One region of the Kitasatospora sp. NPDC092039 genome, then DNA from elsewhere that is predicted to be linked to it. Evidence: riboswitches for the same ligand, from Rfam matches in the RefSeq annotation. Region 1 holds a riboswitch; each other region holds the start of a gene.
What was found. A riboswitch is a leader RNA that binds a small molecule or an ion and turns the genes downstream of it on or off. The one in region 1 is predicted to bind cobalamin.

Region 1 (7,422 bases):
GACGGCATCGAACTGGCCCCGTACACCATCCCGCAGGTCCCCGCGATCGGCTGGGACCCGGGCACCAGCCCCCGCCGCCGCTGGATCGCCCGCGGCCTGCTGGGCGCCGTCCTGGCCGTCCAGGCCGCGCTCTCGCTGCGCCTGCTGGCCGCCGCCCACCCCGACGAGGCCGCCGCCATGGTCGCCGGTCGCCAGCAGCTGGCCAACCTGATGCACGGCACCCCGGTCACCACCGACCTGGTCGACCGGGTGCACGGCTCGCCCTGGCTCTACCCGCCGCTGGCGGGCGCCGCCGCCGACGCCAGCGGCATCTGGGGCACCCGGCTGCTCAGCCTCGGCTTCGCGCTGCTCACCACGGTGCTGCTGTACTCGCTGACCCGGCGGCTGTTCAACGAGCGGGTCGCCATCTGCGCCATCGGCGTGTACGCCGTCCTCCAGTCCACCGTCGTGGTCGGCTTCTACGCCGCGCCCGAGTCCCTCGCCGTGCTGCTGGTCGCCCTCGCGGCCTGGACCACGGTGTTCACCGCCCGCCGCCACCCGGCCCTGGCCCTGCTCGCCGCCCCACCCGCGGCGCTGGCCTGCGCCGTGGCCTACTCCGCGGCCTTCGCCGTCCCGGCCCTGGTCGCCCTCGCCTTCGCCTGCGCCCGGCCGCGGCACCGGGCCGGCCCGGCCGCCCTGCGCGCGCTGCTGACGGGCGCCGGCACCCTCGTCCTGCTGCTCCCGTACGGAACGCTCGGCCGGGTCGCCGGGTGGTCGCCCTCGCAGGGCAATGCCCCCGGCTCGGCCGGCTCGATCCTGCTCGGCACGCTCCAGTGGGCCGGCCTGTTCACCGTCCTCGCGGTGGCCGGCACCATCGCCTACGCGCGCCGCGAGCAGATGAACGAGCACGACGCGGCCGAGAAGGACCCCGTCCCCACCACCCGGGGCCAACGGGCCCTGCTCGGTGCCGTGCTGACCGTCACCGCCCTGCTCGTGCCCGCCGCCCACCTGTGGACCGGCACCTCCGGCGCGCTGTTCCGCCACCTCGGCTACGGCATGCTGCTCGCCGCCCCGCTCGCCGGGGTCGGCCTGACCCGGCTGGTCGGCGCCCACTTCCGCCACCCCCAGCTGGGCATCCTGGTCTGGGTCGCCCTGCTCGCCCTCGGCCTGGAGCAGTCCGCCCTGCGCTACCAGAACGGGCCCGACTCCGGCCGCCTGCTGGCCGTCCTGCGGGTCCACACGGAGCCCCAGGGCCGCTACCTCACCGAGGTCGACGGACTCGCCGAGTACTACCTGGGGAGCGTCTCCAGGCCCGAGCAGTGGGTCTCCGCGCGGGCCGGTACGGAGTACCGCGACGGCGCCGGGGTCCAGCACCACGGGGACGACGGCAGCGTGGCCGCCATCCGCGACGGCTGGTTCACCATGGTCGTCCTCGACAGCACCGCGCCGAGGGCCACCGACCGGGCCCTGAGCGCGGCCCTGGCCGACGCCGGGCACTACCGGCTGATCGCCCAATTCACCTCGCCGACCGGTGATTCGAGTACGTACAAGGTCTATCTCAAGCACTGACCGGGCGCCCGCCACATCCGCACCCGCGACACGACAGCCACAACATATGGTGCCACCGCAGTCCGGCGGCACTACATGTATGCTCACTCCTGCTGTCGATGCAGGGGAACCCGGTGCGAATCCGGGACTGCCCCGCAGCGGTGTGCGGGCGGCTCCAGCAGCCGTGCCCGCGAGTCCGAGTACCTGCCGACGGCGTGCGCCACGGCCCTCCCGCAGAGGCCGCGCCGGCACGAGCATTACCCCTCCGGGCCTCGCGGGCGGGCCGGGGAGTCACCGTCGCGCGACGCCGTCTGCGTTCGTGCCGTGCTCCCCTGCCCCGATCGGCCCGGTGGCCCCCGATCACCGCCGCCGATCGCCGCCAGGAGAGAGCGCCTTGACCACCGCTGCCTCAGCCACCCTGCCCGCCCAGGGCTCCGGTACCGCCTTCACCGACCCGACGGTCTCCGACCCCGGCGGCGCCCTGCTGCGGCTGCTCACCGACCGCAGCACCGACCTCACCGAGGTCGACCCCGGCCACGTCGCCGCCGCCGCGCTGCGCGGCCGCCACGCCGGCTCGGACTTCGCCGAACTCCGCGGGCTGGCCGTGGACGCCGCCGCGTCGATGATCGCCGAGGACCCCCAGTACTCGAAGCTGGCCGCCCGCCTGCTCGCCCTGGAGATCGTCGACGAGGCGAACAGCCAGGGCTCGACGTCCTTCTCCGCCTCGATCGCCGTCGGCCACGCCGAGGGCCTGATCGGCGACACCACCGCGGCCTTCGTCGCCAAGCACGCCGCCGCCCTGGACGCGCTGGTCGACCCCGCGGGCGACGACCGCTTCGAGTACTTCGGCCTGCGCACCGTGCAGTCCCGCTACCTGCTGCGCCACCCGATCACCCGCAAGGTGATCGAGACCCCGCAGCACTTCCTGCTGCGCGTCGCCTGCGGCCTGGCGGTCGGCGACAGCGAGCAGTCGGTGCGCGAGGTGGCCGAGCTGTACGGCCTGATGAGCCGCCTGGAGTACCTGACCTCCTCGCCGACGCTCTTCAACTCCGGCACCCGGCACCCCCAGATGTCGAGCTGCTACCTGCTCGACTCGCCGCTGGACAACCTGGACTCGATCTACAACCGCTACGCGCAGATCGCCCGCCTCTCCAAGCACGCCGGCGGCATCGGCCTGTCCTACTCGCGCATCCGCTCGCGCGGCAGCCTGATCCGCGGCACCAACGGCAAGTCCAACGGCATCGTGCCGTTCCTGCGCACCCTCGACTCCTCGGTCGCCGCCGTCAACCAGGGCGGCCGCCGCAAGGGCGCGGCCTGCGTCTACCTGGAGACCTGGCACGCCGACATCGAGGAGTTCCTGGAGCTCCGCGACAACACCGGCGAAGAGGCCCGCCGCACCCACAACCTCAACCTGGCGCACTGGATCCCGGACGAGTTCATGCGCCGGGTCAACGCCGACGAGGACTGGTCGCTGTTCTCGCCGGCCGACGTGCCCGAGCTGGTCGACCTGTGGGGCGCCGACTTCGACGAGGCGTACCGCAAGGCCGAGCAGGCCGGCAAGGCCGTGCGCACCATCCCGGCGCAGACCCTGTACGCCCGCATGATGCGGACCCTGGCGCAGACCGGCAACGGCTGGATGACCTTCAAGGACGCCTCCAACCGCGCCGCCAACCAGACCGCGCTGCCGGGCCGCACGGTGCACTCCTCCAACCTGTGCACCGAGATCCTGGAGGTCACGGACGACTCCGAGACCGCCGTCTGCAACCTGGGCTCGGTTAACCTGGGCGCCCACGTGGCCTCCGGCGCCTCGGCCGCCGACCTGCTCGGCGCCATGGACTGGGAGCGGCTGGACGCCACCGTGCGCACCGCCGTCACCTTCCTCGACCGCGTGGTGGACATCAACTTCTACCCGACCACCGAGGCCGGGACGTCCAACTCCCGCTGGCGGCCGGTCGGCCTGGGCGTGATGGGCCTCCAGGACGTCTTCTTCCAGCTGCGGATCGACTTCGACTCCGCCGAGGCGAAGCAGCTGTCCACGCTGATCGCCGAGCGCATCATGCTCACCGCCTACGAGCGCTCCGCCGACCTGGCCGAGCAGCTGGGCCGCCACGAGGCGTACGGCGAGACCCGCGCCGCCCGCGGCGAGCTGCACATCGACCACTTCCCGAGCGCCGCCCCGCAGTGGGCCGACCGCTGGACGGCGCTGCGCGCCCGGATCGCCGAGACCGGCCTGCGCAACTCGCTTCTGCTGGCCATCGCGCCGACCGCGACCATCGCCTCCATCGCCGGCGTGTACGAGTGCATCGAGCCGCAGGTGTCCAACCTGTTCAAGCGCGAGACGCTGAGCGGTGAGTTCCTCCAGGTCAACCCGTACCTGGTGCGCGAGCTCAAGGAGCTGGGCGTCTGGGACCAGCAGACCCGGGACGCCCTGCGCGACGCCAACGGCTCGGTGCAGGAGCTGAACTGGCTGCCCGCCGAGGTCCGTTCGCTGTACCGGACGGCCTGGGAGCTGCCGCAGCGCGCGCTGATCGACCTGGCGGCGGCCCGCATGCCGTACCTGGACCAGAGCCAGTCCCTGAACCTGTTCATGGCGGCGCCGACCATCGGCAAGCTCAGCTCGATGTACGCCTACGCGTGGAAGGTCGGCCTGAAGACCACCTACTACCTGCGTTCGCGCCCGGCCACCCGCATCGCCCAGGCCGCGTCCGGCACCGCCCGCGCCGCCGCGCCGGCGCCCGTGCCCGTGAACAGCCCGACCCTCACCCCGGAGCAGGAAGCCGCCATCGCCTGCTCCCTGGAGAACCCCGAGTCCTGCGAGGCCTGCCAGTAATGTCCCAGTCCGAAGACCGCAAGATGCTGCTCGACCCCGGCTTCGAGCTGACCCTGCGCCCGATGCGCTACCCGTCGTTCTACGACCGGTACCGGGACGCCATCAAGAACACCTGGACGGTGGAGGAGGTGGACCTGCACTCGGACGTCGCGGACCTGGCGAAGCTCAGCGAGGGCGAGCGGCACCTCATCGGGCGACTGGTCGCGTTCTTCGCCACCGGCGACTCGATCGTCTCCAACAACGTGGTGCTGAGCCTCTACAAGCACATCAACTCCCCGGAGGCGCGGCTGTACCTCTCGCGGCAGCTGTTCGAAGAGGCCGTGCACGTCCAGTTCTACCTGACGCTGCTCGACACCTACCTGCCCGACCCGGAGGACCGCAACGCGGCCTTCGCCGCGGTGGAGAACATCCCCTCCATCCGCCAGAAGGCCCAGTTCTGCTTCAAGTACATGAACGCGGTCGACCACATCGAGTCGCTGCAGACGAAGGAGGACAGGCGGGCGTTCCTGCTCAACCTGATCTGCTTCGCCGCGTGTGTGGAAGGCCTGTTCTTCTACGGCGCGTTCGCCTACGTGTACTGGTTCCGCAGCCGGGGCCTGCTGCACGGCCTGGCCACCGGCACCAACTGGGTGTTCCGCGACGAGTCCATGCACATGGACTTCGCCATGTCGGTGGTCGACACCGTCCGCGAGGAGGAGCCCGACCTCTTCGACGACGAGATGGCCAAGCAGGTCACGGAGATGCTGGAGGAGGCCGTCGAGGCCGAGCTCCAGTTCGCCCAGGACCTGTGCGGTGACGGCCTGCCCGGCATGAACACCGCGTCGATGCGGGAGTACCTGCAGGCGGTGGCGGACCAGCGCCTCGCGCGCCTCGGCCTGCCGATCCGCTACGGGTCGACGAACCCGTTCGGCTTCATGGAGCTCCAGAACGTCCAGGAGCTGACCAACTTCTTCGAGCGCCGGGTGTCGGCGTACCAGGTCGCCGTCGAGGGCACCGTCGCCTTCGACGACGACTTCTAGAGAAGAACGAACGACAGCGGTGCCCCGCACGGCCACAGCCCGTGCGGGGCACCGCTGTGACATCAGTCGGTCGGAAACTCCCCGGACCTGACCCCGGAGAGGAAGGACGACCAGGCCTCGGCCGGGAGGAGCGGCGCCGACCCGCCCGGGTCGTTCGAGCCGCGGTCAGCCGGCCAGGACTCCCCCGCCCCGCCCGGCATGAACGCCGGGCGGGGCGGCCGCAGGTCCACGCGCGCCCGTCCGGATGAACTCCCGGGCCGCACCGCCGTTCCACGCCTGCGGACGACCGAGCCCCGGCTACGGTCCGGCGCACAGCCGAACGAAAGGGGTACCCCGTGGCGACGACCGGCATCCTGGACTACGAGAGCGACGCGATCGTCCAGCTCATGAACATCGCCGAGGAGGACTGGAGCGAGCAGGAGCTCAAGGACGCGCTCCAGCGGGCGGTCATGCTGGAGCTCTCCACCATCCCGCCCTACGCCACCGCGCTCTGGTCGATCACCGACAAGACCCAGCCCGTCCGCCGCACCATCCGCGAGATCGTCTTCGACGAGATGTCGCACTTCGGCCTGGTCTGCAACATGCTCACCAGCATCGGCGGCACCGTAGCCCTCATCGACCCGCTCACCGTCCCCAAGTACCCCGGCGAGCTGCCCGGTGGCGTCAACCCGGGGCTGGAGGTCTTCCTCAGCGGGCTGACCCGCGAGTCGGCCACCCTCTTCTCCGACATCGAGAAGCCCGAGAACCCGCTGGCCTTCGCCGCGGACGGCAACACGATCGGCGCCTTCTACCAGCGCATCGCCGATGTCTTCCCGAACTTCGCGCACCTGCTGACCGGGCAGAACCAGGTGACCTTCCCGCTCGGGTCGGGCCACGGCGCGGGCAACGACATCGTCGCGATGAACACCATCGACGACGTCCTGAAGGCGATCGACATCATCCAGACCCAGGGCGAGGGCACCACGGCTTCCCCGAACAATCCCTTCCCCGGGCCCACGGACGAACTCGCCCACTACTACGCCTTCAAGGAGATCGCCGTCGGCAAGAAGCTGGTGAAGAACCCCGCCACCGGGAAGTTCGAGTTCACCGGCCCCGACGTTCCGCTCCCGCCCACCGCACCGGTCGCCCGCGTCCCCGCCGGCGGCTGGGCGAACGACCCCGCCAACGCACCCGACGCGGCCACCGCCGCCGTGCTGCAGGAGTTCAACGCCACCTACACCGACATGCTGAAGGCCCTCCACGACGCCTGGGGCGGAACCCCGGACCGGCTGTTCGACGCGATCAGCGACATGGGCGCCCTGGGCGACACCGCAGAGCGGATCAACGCCGTCAAGCTCCCCAGCGACCCCCACTCCACCTACGGTCCGGAGTGGCTCTTCATCCCGTAGGAGTCCTGAACCGAGGCCGAGGGCCGGTGCGGACGAGTGGTCCGCACCGGCCCCATTCCTGTCCGCCCGATATTTCACCCGGACGGCCGCGGTTCCGCAGGCCTGGAGCGCGGGCGTGTTCAACGGCTGATATATCGAATATATGCTCGAAGAATACGACAAGGTATTGGTGTCGGGCGGACTGGGTTTCGTCGGCAGGCACCTGACCAACGCCCTCCTCTTCCTGGGCAAGGAAGTGGCGATCATCGACAACGCCCGGACCGCGACGAGCATCTCGGCGCCGTCCGGGGCCACCCTGCACATGCTGGACATCCGCGAGGTCGACGCCATCGCCGAGGCCGTGGACGACGCCGACCTGGCCTTCCACGTCGCCGCCAACGCGAACGGCACCCTGTCGGTGACCCAGCCCCGCCTGGACTTCGAGATCAATGCGCTCGGCACGCTCTCCTTCGCCGAGGCCCTCCTCAAGGCGTCCGTACGCCGGGTCGTCTACGTCTCGTCCGCGTCCGTCTACGGCATACCCCGGCGGTTCCCGATGGACGAGGACCACCCGACCCGCCCCTTCGTGCCGTACGGGGCGTCCAAGCTCAGCGGTGAGATCACCTGCCTCGCCCTCCACCGGGCCTGCGGGCTGCCGGTGGTGGTCGGCCGCCCGTTC
Region 2 (7,422 bases), on a different contig from region 1:
ACGCGCCACGCTGCTCGCCGAGGGCGCTGACCCGGCGCTGGTGGACGACGCGGTGCGCATCCTGGAGGACACCGCCCTCGGCACCGACCTGCCCGCCTTCCTCACCACCGAGGCCTACGCCCGCCATCTCGTGCGCACCACCGCCCCGGCCGCCTGACCCACCCCCGTCCGCATCCACCCCGAAGAGGGCAACCGCATGAACGACATCCGCCGTGTGGCCGTCGTCGGCGCCGGGCAGATGGGCTCCGGCATCGCCGAGGTCTTCGCCCGCGCCGGCCTGGACACCATCGTCTGCGATAGCGGGCCGGCCGCACTGCGGGCCGCCCGCAGCCGGATCGACCGCTCCCTGCACCGTGCCGTCGACCGGGGCCGGATCAGCGAGCAGCAGCGCACCGACGCCTGGGCCCACCTGCTGTTCGCCGACGACCTGGAGGCGCTGGCCGACCGTCAGCTCGTCGTCGAGGCCGTCGTCGAGGACGAGGGAGTCAAGAGGGAGGTCCTCGGCACGTTGGACAAGGTGTTGTTCGACGGGGACGCCGTGCTGGCCACCAACACCTCAGCCATCCCCGTCACCCGCCTGGGCATCACCACCGGCCGGGCCTCCCACGTGCTGGGCCTGCACTTCTTCAACCCGGCACCGGTCATGCCGCTGGTCGAACTCGTCTCCTCCCTGCACACCGACCCGGCCGTCCTCGACCGGGTGGACGCCTTCGCCAACGAGGTCCTCGGCAAGCACGTGATCCGCTCCCGGGACCGGGCCGGCTTCGTCGTCAACGCCCTGCTCGTCCCCTACCTGCTCTCCGCGATCCGGATGGCCGAGGCCGGACACGCCACCGCGCAGGACATCGACGCAGGCATGGTCCACGGCTGCGCCCACCCCATGGGACCGCTCCAACTCGCCGACCTGATCGGCCTCGACACCGTCGAGGCCATCGCCAGGTCGATGTACGACGAGTACAAGGAACCGCTGTACGCCCCGCCGCCACTGCTCTCCCGCATGGTCGAGGCCGGTCTGCTCGGCCGCAAGAGCGGACGCGGGTTCCACTCGCACCGAGCGGTGTAGAGAAGGGCGCGCGCCTCGCCGCTGCCCGGCCCCTGTCGCGGAGGGCCGTGCAGCGGCGAGGCCTTGTGCTGTCAGTCCGGCAGGACGTTCTCGCGGCAGCACTCCGGCCGTGGACCCTGGTGAGGTGCAGCAGGTCCACACGCCCGTCGGCTGCGATCGAGTTCCGCTCCGTCGAGGACAGCGCGGTGCACCGCCCGGGCCAGCCGGGCGCCCCAGAGCGACCGCGGGCCGCCGAACGGATCGACCTCCCCACGCGCGTCCGGTGCCCGGACCGCCACGCACACCGCGTCGGACGGCGTGCCCGAACAGGCGTAGCCGGCGTCCAGGAGAGCCTGCACCTTGGCCTCGGTGGCGGTCGCCAGCAGGTTCACCAGGCCTGCGTCGGACAGCGGCGCCGGAACGACCGCGAGGATGTTGATCGTGCCGGGAACGTACCGGGCGGGCGCCGGGACGGCGGGGACCGGGACGGTGGTGGGGGAGGCGGCGGCCCAGGTCGGGACACCGATGCCGGTCGTCACCAGGGCGACGGCACTGTTGTCCTCGGCCCAGGTGGATTCGTCGACCTCCGCGGCGGTCATCAGTCCGACGCCGGGCCCGCGCAGGCCCTCGGCCTCCGCGAGTTCCGCCAGATGCCGGTCGGGATCCATCCGGTCGTAGCCCGCCCGGACCTGGGCGTTCAGCACCCAGCCGCGCTCGCCGATCCCGCCGCCCAGGACCGCGCTGCTGACCATCCGCCAGCCCGGGCCGGCCTTCCACACCAGCTGGTGGCGGCACGATCCGTCCTCCGACCGGGCACGTCGCAGGACCACGGGTCGCCGGGCGACCGGCACGTGGCTTTCCGTTGTCCTCACCTCGGAACGTCGGGGATCCGGCCCCGCCGGCCCTCCTGGGGCTTCCGGTGATCACCGACCGGCGGGCTCGTGCGGATCCTAGCGGTCCGCAGAATCCGCAGATCCACAGGCCGACCGTGTACGGATTCCACAGATTGGCATGCTGGATCACCGGCCATCCGGGGAGCAGGCTCGATCACGAAAGTCCCAGAGCCATCCGATGCCGCCGCTTCCGGTCACCCGTGTCGCCATCTGGCCGTGCTCTGTTCTCCGACGCCGCCAGTCTGGCCAGAGCCTCGGCCAGGGCCTGCTGCAGCACCCGCATCCGCGCACTGGTCGCTCCGAGCTACCGCCGGGTGACCAGCAGGCTCTCGTACTCCCGGTCCGGGAGGACGACCAGGACCTCTCCGTTGATACGGACCCGGCGCGGTGCCGGCCTCCTGATCATGTTCGACCCCCATCGGTCACGGCCGTCACCCGCGCCCCACGACGGTCCCGGGAGGGCACGAGCCGCGGGGGGCGCGGCAATCGTGCCGCGCCCGCCCGGACCTCACGCCGATTGTCAGCCGGCGAACTCCGCGCGCAGCAGGCGGGCGGCGGCGACCAGGCTGTCCAGGGAGGCGCGGGTCTCCGGCCAGCTGCGGGTCTTCAGGCCGCAGTCGGGGTTGACCCAGAGTCGCTCCGCCGGGATCGCGGCCAGGCCGGCGCGCAGCAGCGCGACGGCTTCGTCGGTGCTCGGGACGCGCGGGGAGTGGATGTCCCAGACGCCGGGGCCGACCTCGCGCGGGTAGCCGGCCTCGGCGAGCTCCCCGGCCACCTCCATGTGGGAGCGGGTGGCCTCCAGGGAGATGACGTCCGCGTCGAGATCCTCGATCGCGGTCATGATCGCGCCGAACTCGGCGTAGCACATGTGGGTGTGAATCTGGGTGTCGGCCCGGACCCCGGAGGTCGCGAGGCGGAAGGCCCCTGTGGCCCAGTCCAGGTAGGCCGGGCGGTCGGCCGCCCGCAGCGGCAGGGTCTCGCGTAGGGCCGGCTCGTCGACCTGGACGACGGCGGCGCCCGCGGCCTCCAGGTCGGTGACCTCGTCGCGCAGGGCGAGGGCGACCTGGCGGGCGGTGTCGGCGAGCGGCTGGTCGTCGCGGACGAAGGACCAGGCGAGCATGGTGACCGGGCCGGTGAGCATGCCCTTGACCGGGCGGTCGGTGAGGCCCTGCGCGTAGCGGAACCAATCGACGGTCATCGGGTGCGGGCGGGAGATGTCCCCGGCGAGGACCGGCGGGCGCACGTAGCGGGTGCCGTAGGACTGCACCCAGCCGTGCCGGGTGGCGAGGTAGCCGGTGAGCTGTTCGGCGAAGTACTGGACCATGTCGTTGCGTTCGGGCTCGCCGTGCACCAGGACGTCCAGGCCGGCCTTCTCCTGGTAGGCGATGACCTCGCGGATCTCGGCTTCCATCCGCTCCCGGTAGCCGGCCGCGTCGATCCGTCCTGCCGTCAGATCGGCTCGGGCGAGACGCAGCTCGGTGGTCTGCGGGAAGGAACCGATGGTGGTGGTGGGCAGCAGCGGCAGACCGAGCCGGGCACGCTGGGCCTCGGCCCGGACGGGGTAGGGCTGGGCACGGCGGGTGTCGGCCGCGGTGACGGCGGCGGCCCGGGCGCGGACGGCGGGGTCGTGGGTGATCGGCGAGTTGGCGCGGGAGGCGAGGTCGGCGCGGTTGGCGGCGAGTTCGGCGGTGATCGCGCCGGTGCCCTCGCGCAGGCCGCGGGCGAGCAGGGCCGCCTCAGCGGCCTTCTGTTTGGCGAACGTGAGCCAGCGGGCGATCTGCGGGTCGATGTCGCGCTCGGTGGTGGCGTCGATGGGCACGTGCAGCAGCGAGCAGGAGGGCGCGACGTCGACCCGGTCGGCGAGGCCGAGCAGGGTGGCCAGGGTGGCGAGCGACTTCTCCAGGTCGTTGATCCAGATGTTGCGCCCGTCGATCACCCCGGCGACCAGCCGCTTGCCGGGCAGGCCGCCGGCGGCGGCGAGGTCGGCCAGGTTGGCGGCGGCGGGGCCGGTGAAGTCCAGAGCCAGGCCCTCGACCGGGGCCTTGGCCAGGGCCGGCAGGGCGTCCCCGAGGCGGTCGAAGTAGCTCGCGACCAGGAGCTTCGGCCGCTCGGTGAGGGCGCCGAGGTCGCGGTAGGCGCGGGCGGCGGTGTTCAGTTCGGCCGGGGTGCGGTCCTGCACCAGGGCCGGCTCGTCCAGCTGGACCCACTCCGCCCCGGCCGCCTTCAGGGCGGCCAGCAGCTGGGCGTAGACGGGCAGCAGCCGGTCCAGCAGGGTGATCGGCTGGAAGTCGGCGGCCACGCCGGGCGCCGGCTTGGCGAGCAGCAGGTAGGTGACCGGCCCGACCAGCACCGGCCGGGCCTCGTGGCCGAGCGCCAGCGCCTCGGCCAGTTCGCCGACGGCCTTGGCCGGGTTCGCCGCGAAGACGGTGTCCGGCCCCAACTCGGGCACCAAATAGTGGTAGTTGGTGTCGAACCACTTCGTCATCTCCAGCGGCGCGACGTCCTGGGTGCCGCGCGCCATGGCGAAGTAGCCGTCCAGCGCGTCGGCCTCGACCGCGTCCCGGTGCCGGGCCGGGATCGCGCCGACGGCCACGGTGGTGTCCAGCACGTGGTCGTAGAGCGAGAAGTCACCGGTCGGGACCTCCTCGATGCCGGAGTCGGCGAGCTGCTGCCAGTTCCCCCGGCGCAGATCGGCGGCCGTGGCCAGCAGTGCTCCGGCGGTGACCGCGCCCTTCCAGTACCCCTCGATCGCCTTCTTCAGTTCCCTGTTGCGGCCCTGACGGGGGTAGCCGTACACGGTCGCCGCGGCTGCGGACTTCGCTGTCAAGGGACTCTCCTTCGCGAGCCTGATTCCTGATCCCGGGACGGGACGAAGGCGCGAAGGGGTGACGAACCGGGCGACTGCCCGCACGCATGTGCGGCTCCGCCTGGTGTGGTCGCCGACCCGCCCTCGAGGTCACCGGATTGCCGCGCGCGAACGGTCGCGCACGGGCAGTGGCAGGTCTTCGGACTCGCGGGCACACCCACCCTGGTTCCAGGGCGGACACCTACTGGCCGTCGCTTCCCGGACCCGACCCGGGTCCAGTGCGTATGACGGCGGTCGTTCCCGCTCACCGCTGCGGGGCAGTCCCGGACTGGCCAGTTGAAAGGCGTCACCGGGTTCCCTCTTACGACGCCCTGCCTGGCGGACAGGGCGAACCAGCTGCACGGCCAGCTTAGGGGCAGGACGGTGGGAGCTGAACAGCGAATCACTCAAGTTGTCCGGATGCTGAGACGGTGTCGACGGCAGGACCGGACGGAGGGTCCGTGGCATGAGGTAGCGCCTCGCGGATGCCGGCGAGCAGTTCGGGCAGGCCCCGTCCAGGGCAAAGCTGTTTCTCCAGGGTGGTGAATCCTTCGGAATCAGGAGGGCGCCGCTCGGGTTGGCCATGCGGCGTGTTCTTGCGCGGGTGGGGCGTTGGAGCCGTCCGCAGCCTCGAAGCGCACCGTCGGTTCGAAGTTGGCTCGGTGGCCGGCGCGGCGGAAGACGGTGAGCACGGACGGCCCGACGACGAGCACGGCGGTGAAGGTGGTGACGGCACGGCCGGTGTCCCAGCCGAGCGAGGTGGCGAGGTCGAAGAGCAGGTAGCGGTGCCACTGCTCGGTGAAGGGCAAGCCCGGGAGGTAGGCGATAGAGCTGTTCGGGTCGGTCGAGAACGGCCAGAAGGACAGGTTCAGCAGGAAGCCGAACAGGTACCCGGAGAACGCGCCGTAGGCAGCCAGCATCGGCACTTCCCAGCGGCGGCGGACGCGCGGCAGGAGCCCTGCCAGCATGCCGACGAAGGCGCAGCCGAACATCTGGTAGGGCATCCAGGGGCCGACACCGCCGGTGAGCAGGGCGGAGGCGAAGAGCGAGGTGCAGCCGAGGGTGAAGCCGAAGCCGGGGCCGAAGACGCGGCCGGCAAGGACGAGGATGAAGAAGACGGTCTCCACCCCGGCCGTTCCGGCGCCGAGCGGGCGCAGGCCGGCGTTGACGGCGGACAGCACACCGAGCATGGCGAGCGCCTTGGCGTCGATGCCGCCGGCCGAGATCTCCGCGATGACGACGGCGAGCACCAGGACGAGCAGCGCGCCGAAGATCAGGGGCGGGGCGTAGGAGGAGCCGAACTTCCCTGGGGCGACGACGAACGGCCAGGTGAAGGCGGTCAGGCCGACGAAGGCGGCCAGGGCGACGATGACGCGGGCCCGGCCGGGGATGCGGACGGCGGTCATCGGGCGGCCTCCGCCATCACGAGGGCCTCGGCCACCTGCCGGGTTGTCAGGTAGTCCAGTGGGGCGAGGATCTTGGCGGTCTGCGGGGCGAAGGTGGGCGAGGCGACGATGACCTCGGCGGTGGGGCCGTCCGCGACGACCTCGCCCTCGGCCATCACGACCACGCGGTCGGCGGCGGAAGCGACGAACTCGACGTCGTGGGTGGAGACCACGACCGTACGGCCTTCGGCGGCGAGGGCGTCCACGATGCCGGTGAGTGCTTCCTTTGCATGGTAGTCGAGCCCTCGGGTGGGTTCGTCCAGCAGCACGACCCTTGGTGCGGCGGCCAGTTGGATCGCCAGGACGAGCGCCAGTTTCTGCCCCTCGGAGAGGTCCCGGGGGTGGGTGTCGTCGGGGATCCCGGGGGCCAGGCGGTCGAGGATCTGCCGCGCGGTCGGCCCGGCGGCACGGCGGGCCTCCAGGTCGCTCTGGGCGAGCTCCTGGGCGACCGTCTCCAGGTACAGCAGGTCGGTGGGGGTCTGCGGGACCAGCCCGACCAGTTGCCGGGCCTGAGCCGCGGAAAGGCGCTTGGGGTCTTTGGCCGGGCCGCCGTCGGCCCCGGTGACCTTCACGCTGCCGCCGTGGCGGGGGCCGGAGCCCTGGAGGGCCCACAGCAGTGAGGACTTGCCGGAGCCGTTGCGGCCCATCAGCGCGGTGACCTCCCCGGCGCGCAACGCCAGGTCGGCCTCCCGGACGGCGGCCACCGGACCGTACCGGACGACCACCCCCCGGGCGTCCAGTACCCGTTCCGCCGCCGCGGCTGCCCGGCGCGGCGGCGGAACGGGCGTGACGGTGAGCCGCTCGCGCAGCGGCGCGGCGGCGCGGCGGGCGTCTCGTACGGACAGCGGCAGCGGCTCCCATCCGGCAAGGCGGCCGAGTTCGACGACGGGCGGTGCGATCGTGGTGGTCCGGAAGACCTCGGCGGGCGGCCCGTGCACGACGGTGCCGTCGCCGGGCAGGTAGGCGATCCGGTCGGCGTACTGGACGACCCGCTCCAGGCGGTGCTCGGCCAGCAGGACGGTCACGCCGAGGTCGTGGACGAGCCGGGTGATCGCGGCCAGCACCTCCTCGGCGGCGGTCGGGTCGAGCGCGGAGGTCGGCTCGTCCAGGACCAGGACGCGGGGATGCGCAGTGAGCACCGAGCCGATGGCGACGCGCTGCTGCTGGCCGCCGGAGAGCTCGTACAGGGCGCGGTGG
Region 3 (7,422 bases), on a different contig from region 1:
CACCAATACCGCCACCCAGGAAATCGCGAGCCGACTGACCGGACGGGCACGGCGGTTGGAGCACTACCCGCACTTCATCGGGACGTTTCAAAGCTTCGTCCATACCTTCCTCGCACTGCCGGCTCTGCGTTCGCTGAAGGTCGTCACCCGAGCCGTCGACGACCAGGCCTTCGCCGCCCAGGCCCGCAGGCTTCTGGACCTGGGCCCGTTCACGACGCTGAGGTCCTACCTGAAGCGGCGGAGTGACGGGCTGAAGATGGTCACCGAAGCCACGTACGTCTTCGACCCCACTGAGCCGGAACTGCAGATCCGGGTCGATGGCCTCAATCGCGGCACCGCCAGCTACAGGCAGTTGATGAAACTGAAGGAGCACCTCTTCCTTCGTGGTGTCTTCCGCTACTCGGACATGTACGCGATCGCCACCAGGCATCTGCACCAGCACCCCCGCCTGGCCTCCGGCCTGCGGTCCCGGTTCCCGTTCGTCCTGATCGACGAGATGCAGGACACCGGTGAGGAACAGCGCCGCCTGTTGGAAGCAGTGTTCACGGACGGTGCCGTTGTGCAGTGCGTAGGAGATGTCAACCAGCGCATCCTCAGTGCAGATGGTGTCGGACCTGCGGCCGGGAGCCTCCTGGACGAGGCGGCGATGGACCTGCCGGTTAGCCTGCGCTTCGGCGCGGGGCCCGCCCGGGTGGCGAGCAGGCTCGCGGTTCACCGCCCACAGGAGATCCGAGGCCACGGACCCGAAAGCGCTCTCGCCATCATCACCTTCACCGAGGACAGCATCGTCCGGGTTCTACCCGCTTTCGACGACCTCGTCCGGCGAACAGTGCCGCCCGAAGCCGTCGTCGCGCACCCGCCGAAGATCCTCGGCGCTCGCGAGAGCCCAGGAACCTCACGACTCTTCCCCCGCGCGGTCGGCTGCTACCTGCCCCAGACCGACACCGGGACGACGGTGGCGGTGAGTCGGCTGCTGCAGGCCTACCGGCATGCCAGGGCGGTCCTGCTGCGTACAGGCCAGGTCGGCCCAGCGGTCACCGTTCTGTGGGGAGCCGTCCGCGCTCTCCTCTGGGAGCTGCAGCCACCGACCACGCCCCCGACTCTCCCAGAGAATCTTCCCCCGTTCCCCCAGCTCGACCGCAGACCTGGCACACCGGGCCACCACCTGCGAGTGCTCCTGGTCAGGACGCTGTACGACGGCTGCGACACCCCTGCAGCCTGGGGGGACTTCGTGACCCGCCTCGGGAGACTGGTGGAGCAGGCCGTCGGCGCACCCGTCCCGGTGGACATGGCCACCTATACCCTCTGGCTGTCCCACACGCCGCTGCCACCGGCCTCGGAGGAATCCCCGCCCCCGATGCTCACAGCTACCGTCGCGAGCGCGAAGGGGGAGACGCACTGCGCGACCCTCGTCCTCGAGTGCGCCACCAAGCATGGGAGGAGCCACGACCTCGGCAGCCTGCTCCCCGTCATCACCGGAAAGACTCCCGTCGGCGAACTCAATGCCACGGGCCGGCACGCCGCGATGACCACCTTCGTAGCGGCCACTCGCGCCAAGCACCTCCTCGCGCTAGCCGTCCACGAGAGCCGCGCGAATCCGCACCTCGAAGCCCTGGTACGCGACGACTGGTCCGTAGTCAGCCTCTGAGCGGGCGCGCGGTTCGGCGTGAGACTGTCCAGGGGCAACAAGCAGGGCGGAGTACCACCGCGACTGATGGGCAGCCAGGTCGCAGATGTCGCCCTCTCCAGGGTTGATGGTGCATGCGGCGGCCTCCACCGGGATCATCGTGACCACCGACCGGTTCCCCATCCGCGCGCGAAGCGGAACTGTAAAGGCCTCAGACACGGACCCGCCGGCGGCGCCTGCATTCGCCGCGGCGCGGACATTCAGCCCGCTGATCGCTTACCACCGACCCGGTGCGGACGTCGGTGGATAGGGCTCGCCGAGGCCGGATGGATGTCGCCGTGAGGCGGTCAGGGTGGGGAGGGTCGTGGCCCGGCGCAAGACGGTGCCGGAGCTACTCGCGGCTACGGCATGGGCTGGGGACAGCTTCCCGAGATCCCGTGAGGCGAGCAGCGCCTCGCCGACGACGGCGCGCCGGAGACTGTCCACACCGGACGATCTGTGTGGCGGCTGAGTTCCCCGCCACGACCGGGCCGCAGTCTCTCTTCACCAGCGGGATCACCGTGCGGATCTGGGCGGGTACCGGTTGTTCGACCCTGACCTGTTCACACTGCAGTTGGTCGAGACGGTCCCAAGCGTCACCGCTTCCTCCCCGCCGCTGGAGGCCGGGTCGGTCGATAAGGTGAACGTCGGGGGTGACGACGACGGCCCCAACCGGGCCGGTCGAGGTGCCGGGGTGACTGCGGGCGCTGTGTGGCGAGCTGGAGGTGGTCGTGCACGACATCGCCTACAAGCGGCTGCTGAACATCACCTCGGTGGTCCTCCGCCCGTTGGTGTCGCACCGGGCGGATCCTCAGCTGACCCCGTTGGCGCAACGCGCGCATGGAGAGCTCTGGACTTACTAGGACGTCCAACTATATGGTCGATGGCAGGTCCGCGGTGTCAGGGAAGCCGGTGTGAGTCCGGCACGGTCCCGCCACTGTGACCGGGGAGTTCGTCCTCGCAGGACACGGCCACTGGCAGCCAGCCGGGAAGGCCTGAGGGCGTGCGGTGATCCGGGAGTCAGGATACCGGCCGCGGGTGATCCGTGTTTTCCACGAGGATGGAGACGACACGCATGACTCCGGGCTGCTCCCGTTCTGCTGCTCCTGGTTGTCCTGTGCCGACGACCCCCGGGGCCCACCTGCTCTGACGGTTCGTCCTGCCACCGCCACCGTGACGTCGCGGGGCCGCACCACCGTGCGCCCGTCCGTCGGCGGCGGCCTCCATTCCTCCTCTCCCCGACCCTGTTGAGAGAAGGAACCAATGGTCCGTGAACTGACGCACTTCGTCGCCGGGAAGCGCACGCCCGGGACGTCCGGTCGCTTCGGCGACGTGTACGACCCCAACACCGGCCGGGTGCAGGCCCGGGTGCCGCTCGCCGACCGCGCCGAGGTCGAGGCGGTGATCGCCGACGCCGCTCAGGCCCAGCCCGCGTGGGCGGCCTGGAACCCGCAGCGCCGGGCCCGCGTCCTGCTGCGCTTCCTGCAGCTGGTCGAGCAGGAGAAGGAGGAGCTGGCCCGGCTGCTGTCCGCCGAGCACGGCAAGACCGTCGCCGACGCCCACGGCGACCTCCAACGCGGCCTGGAGGTCGTGGAGTTCGCCGCCGGCATCCCGCACCTGCTGAAGGGCGAGTTCAGTGACAACGCCGGCACCGGCATCGACGTCTACTCGATGCGCCAGCCGCTCGGCGTCGTCGCGGGCATCACGCCGTTCAACTTCCCCGCGATGATCCCGCTGTGGAAGGCCGCACCCGCGCTGGCCTGCGGCAACGCCTTCGTCCTCAAGCCCTCCGAGCGCGACCCGTCGGTGCCGCTGCGGCTGGCCGAGCTGTTCCTGGAGGCCGGGCTGCCGCCGGGCGTGCTCAACGTGGTCAACGGCGGCAAGGAGGCCGTGGACACCCTGCTGGAGGACCCGCGCGTCGAGGCGCTGGGCTTCGTCGGCTCGACCCCGATCGCCCAGTACGTCTACGCGACCGCGGCTGCGCACGGCAAGCGCGCGCAGTGCTTCGGCGGCGCCAAGAACCACATGATCGTGATGCCCGACGCCGACCTCGACCAGGCCGCCGACGCGCTGATCGGCGCCGGCTACGGCTCGGCCGGCGAGCGCTGCATGGCCATCTCGGTGGCCGTCCCGGTCGGCGAGGAGACCGCGGACGCCCTGGTGGCGAAGCTGGTCGAGCGGATCGCCGCGCTGAAGGTCGGCCGCTCGGACGACCCGGCGGCGGACTTCGGCCCGCTGGTCGGCCGTGACGCCCTGGAGCGGGTCCGCGGCTACCTGGACCTCGGGGTCGAGGAGGACGCCGAACTCGTCGTCGACGGACGGGACTTCCGCCTGGAGGGGCACGAGGACGGCTACTTCCTCGGCGCCTCGCTGTTCGACCGGGTCACGCCGGACATGCGGATCTACCGGGAGGAGATCTTCGGCCCGGTACTGACCGTCGTGCGCGCCGCCGACTACGAGGAGGCGCTGCGCCTGCCCAGCGAGCACGAGTTCGGCAACGGCGTAGCGATCTACACCCGGGACGGCGACACCGCCCGCGACTTCGCCCGCCGGGTGAACACCGGCATGGTCGGCGTCAACGTGCCCATCCCGGTGCCGATCGCCTACCACACCTTCGGCGGCTGGAAGCGCTCCGGCTTCGGCGACCTCAACCAGCACGGCCCGGACTCGATCCGCTTCTACACCCGCACCCGTACCGTCACCTCGCGCTGGCCCTCCGGGGTCAAGGAGGGCGCGAGCTTCACCATGCCGACGATGGGCTGAGCATTGTGAACGCAAGTGAACTGACGGAGGAGCAGGCCTCCATCGCTGAGGCCGTCGGAGCCTTCGCCGCCGAACACCTGGCACCGAACGCCGTCGAGTGGGACCAAAGCAAGCACTTCCCGGTCGACGTGCTGCGCAAGGCCGCCGATCTGGGCCTTGCCGGTATCTATGTCCGGGAGGACGCCGGCGGCTCTGCGCTGACCCGACGCGACGGGGTAGTCGCCTTCGAGGCACTCGCCACCGGCTGTCCGTCCATCGCCGCCTACCTGTCCATCCACAACATGGTCGCCTGGATGGTCGACCGCTACGGCGACGCCGCCCAGCGGGCCGGCTGGCTGCCGGGGCTCTGCTCAGCCGAGCATCTGGGCAGCTACTGCCTTACCGAGCCCGGCGCCGGCTCCGACGCGGCCGCGATCGCCACCCGAGCGGTGCGTGACGGCGACCACTGGGTGCTGGACGGCGTCAAGCAGTTCATCTCCGGAGCGGGGGCCGCACAGATCTACCTGGTGATGGCCCGCACCGGAGGCTCCGGGGCCTCCGGGCTGTCCGCCTTCATCGTGGACCGGGACGACCCCGGCGTCTCCTTCGGACCGAACGAGACGAAGATGGGCTGGAACGCCCAGCCCACCCGGCAGGTCGTGCTGGACGGTGTCCGGCTGCCCGCCGACCGTCTGCTCGGCGACGAGGGCGGAGGCTTCCGGGTCGCCATGTCGGGACTCAACGGCGGCCGCCTCGGCATCGCCGCCTGCTCCCTCGGCGGCGCGCAGAGCGCCCTGGAACGGGCCACCGGCTACCTCGCGGACCGTGAGGCGTTCGGCACCCGGCTCCTGCACGCCCAGGCCCTGCAGTTCCGGCTCGCCGACATGGCGACCGAGTTGGAGGCGGCCCGGGCGCTGCTGTGGCGGGCGGCCAGCGCGCTGGACCGGGGCGATCCCCGGGCGCCGCAGCTGTGCGCGATGGCCAAGCGCTACGCCACCGACACCGGCTTCGAGGTCGCCAACCAGGCCCTCCAGCTCCACGGCGGCTACGGCTACCTGGCCGAGTACGGCATCGAGAAGATCGTCCGCGACCTGCGGGTGCACCAGATCCTGGAAGGGACCAACGAGATCATGCGCGTCATCGTCGCCCGCGGCCTGACCGGAGCCGCGTGATGGCCGGCCACGACCTCGACGAGGTCATCATCCAGCGCGAGGGCCGGGCCGGCCTAATCGTCCTCAACCGCCCCGCGGCCCTGAACGCCCTCACCCACGGCATGGTGCTGCGCATCGCCGAGGCGCTGGACGCGTGGGAGGACGACGCCCGGGTCGAGACCGTCGTCATCACGGGGTCCGGGGACCGCGCCTTCTGCGCCGGCGGGGACATCGTCGCCATCCACCGCGCCGCCACCGGCGGGGACCCGGGCGCCGTCGAGGGGTTCTGGCGCGACGAGTACCGCCTCAACGCCCGGATCGCCCGCTACCCCAAGCCGTACGTGGCCGTGATGGACGGCATCGTCATGGGCGGCGGGGTCGGCGTGTCCGCCCACGGCAGCGTGCGGATCGTCACGGAGACCACCCGCATCGCCATGCCCGAAGCCGGCATCGGTTTCGTCCCCGACGTGGGCGGCACCTACCTGTTCGCCCTGGCGCCCGGCGAGCTGGGCACCCACCTCGCCCTCACCGCCGGCTCGGTGGGCGCGGCAGACGCGCTGCTCTGCGGGCTCGCCGACCACTTCCTGCCCTCCGAGCGGGTGCCGGCGCTGCTCGACGACCTCGCCGAACTGCCCGTGCACGACGCCCTGGAGCGGCACGTCGAACCCGTGCCGAGCGGTGCGCTGGAGGGGCAGCGCGCCTGGATCGACCACTGCTACGCGGCCGGCACCGTCGAGGAAATCCTCGACCGGCTGCGGGAGAGCGGCGAACCGGAGGCGAAGAAGGCCGCGGACCGGATCGCCGCCAACTCGCCCACCGCCGTGAAGGCAACCCTGGCGGCGCTGCGCCGGGCCCGGGCCCTCGGCCCGCTGGAAGCCGTCCTCGACCAGGAGTACCGCACCTCCTGCGCGGCGCTCGCCACGCCGGACCTCGCCGAGGGCATCCGGGCCCAGGTGATCGACAAGGACCGCGACCCGCGGTGGCACCCGCCGACGCTCAGCGCCGTCGAACCCACCGCCGTGGCCCGGTACTTCGCCCCGTTGGGCGCGCGCGAACTCGGCCTCGCCGCCACCACCACATTCCTGGAGCGCTGGTGACCCTGACCATCGGATTCATCGGGCTGGGCAACATGGGCGGCCCGATGGCCGCCAACCTCGTCAAGGCCGGGCACCGGGTGATCGGTTACGACCTCTCGGCTGAGGCCCGGGGCCTGGCCGCGGCGCAGGGAGTGATGATCGCGGTCTCCGCCGCCGAGGCGGTCGGCGAAGCCGACGTGGTGCTGACCATGCTGCCGACCGGACGCCATGTCCTCGACTCCTACGGCGAGTTGACCGAGGCGGCCTCGGGTGCGCTGTTCATCGACTGCTCCACCATCGCCGTCGGGGACGCCCGGGTGGCAGCCGACCTCGCCCGGGTCGCCGGGCACCGGGCCGTCGACGCCCCGGTCTCCGGCGGTGTAGCGGGGGCCGAAGCGGCAAGCCTGACCTTCATGGTCGGCGCCGATGACCTCGACTTCGGCGAGGCCGAGCCGGTGCTCGCGGCCATGGGCCGCCGGGTGGTCCACTGCGGGGCCTCCGGAGCCGGACAGGCCGCCAAGATCTGCAACAACATGATCCTCGGCGTCTCCATGATCGCGGTCAGTGAGGCCTTCGCGCTCGGGGAGAGCCTCGGGCTCAGCCACCAGGCGCTCTACGACGTCGCCTCGACCGCCTCCGGCCAGTGCTGGGCGCTGACCAGCAACTGTCCGGTGCCCGGTCCGGTCCCGACCAGCCCGGCCAACCGCGACTACGCGGCAGGCTTCGCCGCCGCGCTGATGGCCAAGGACCTCGGGCTCGCCGCCGACGCGGCCGCCGCCTCGGCCGT

Region 2: linked by a shared signal. The riboswitch ahead of metE (5-methyltetrahydropteroyltriglutamate--homocysteine S-methyltransferase) and the one ahead of ACIQI7_RS17815 (ribonucleoside-diphosphate reductase subunit alpha) in region 1 are both predicted to bind cobalamin.
Region 3: linked by a shared signal. The riboswitch ahead of ACIQI7_RS15230 (CoA-acylating methylmalonate-semialdehyde dehydrogenase) and the one ahead of ACIQI7_RS17815 (ribonucleoside-diphosphate reductase subunit alpha) in region 1 are both predicted to bind cobalamin.

What each region holds. Positions count from the first base shown of each region.
Region 1 is NZ_JBIVSD010000008.1:91,587-99,008, reverse strand. Features, by position in the region: gene ACIQI7_RS17820 (glycosyltransferase family 39 protein) at 1-1,548, shown strand, start outside; cobalamin riboswitch at 1,595-1,754, shown strand; gene ACIQI7_RS17815 (ribonucleoside-diphosphate reductase subunit alpha) at 1,946-4,357, shown strand; gene ACIQI7_RS17810 (ribonucleotide-diphosphate reductase subunit beta) at 4,357-5,376, shown strand; gene ACIQI7_RS17805 (ferritin-like protein) at 5,712-6,764, shown strand; gene ACIQI7_RS17800 (NAD-dependent epimerase/dehydratase family protein) at 6,907-7,422, shown strand, end outside.
Region 2 is NZ_JBIVSD010000006.1:321,586-329,007, reverse strand. Features, by position in the region: gene aceB (malate synthase A) at 1-157, shown strand, start outside; gene ACIQI7_RS15305 (3-hydroxybutyryl-CoA dehydrogenase) at 197-1,063, shown strand; gene ACIQI7_RS15300 (adenosylcobinamide amidohydrolase) at 1,135-1,872, opposite strand; gene metE (5-methyltetrahydropteroyltriglutamate--homocysteine S-methyltransferase) at 2,456-4,762, opposite strand; cobalamin riboswitch at 4,914-5,153, opposite strand; gene ACIQI7_RS15290 (ECF transporter S component) at 5,338-6,186, opposite strand; gene ACIQI7_RS15285 (ABC transporter ATP-binding protein) at 6,183-7,422, opposite strand, start outside.
Region 3 is NZ_JBIVSD010000006.1:305,917-313,338, forward strand. Features, by position in the region: gene ACIQI7_RS15225 (UvrD-helicase domain-containing protein) at 1-1,648, shown strand, start outside; cobalamin riboswitch at 2,527-2,718, shown strand; gene ACIQI7_RS15230 (CoA-acylating methylmalonate-semialdehyde dehydrogenase) at 2,930-4,429, shown strand; gene ACIQI7_RS15235 (acyl-CoA dehydrogenase family protein) at 4,435-5,580, shown strand; gene ACIQI7_RS15240 (enoyl-CoA hydratase/isomerase family protein) at 5,580-6,656, shown strand; gene mmsB (3-hydroxyisobutyrate dehydrogenase) at 6,653-7,422, shown strand, end outside.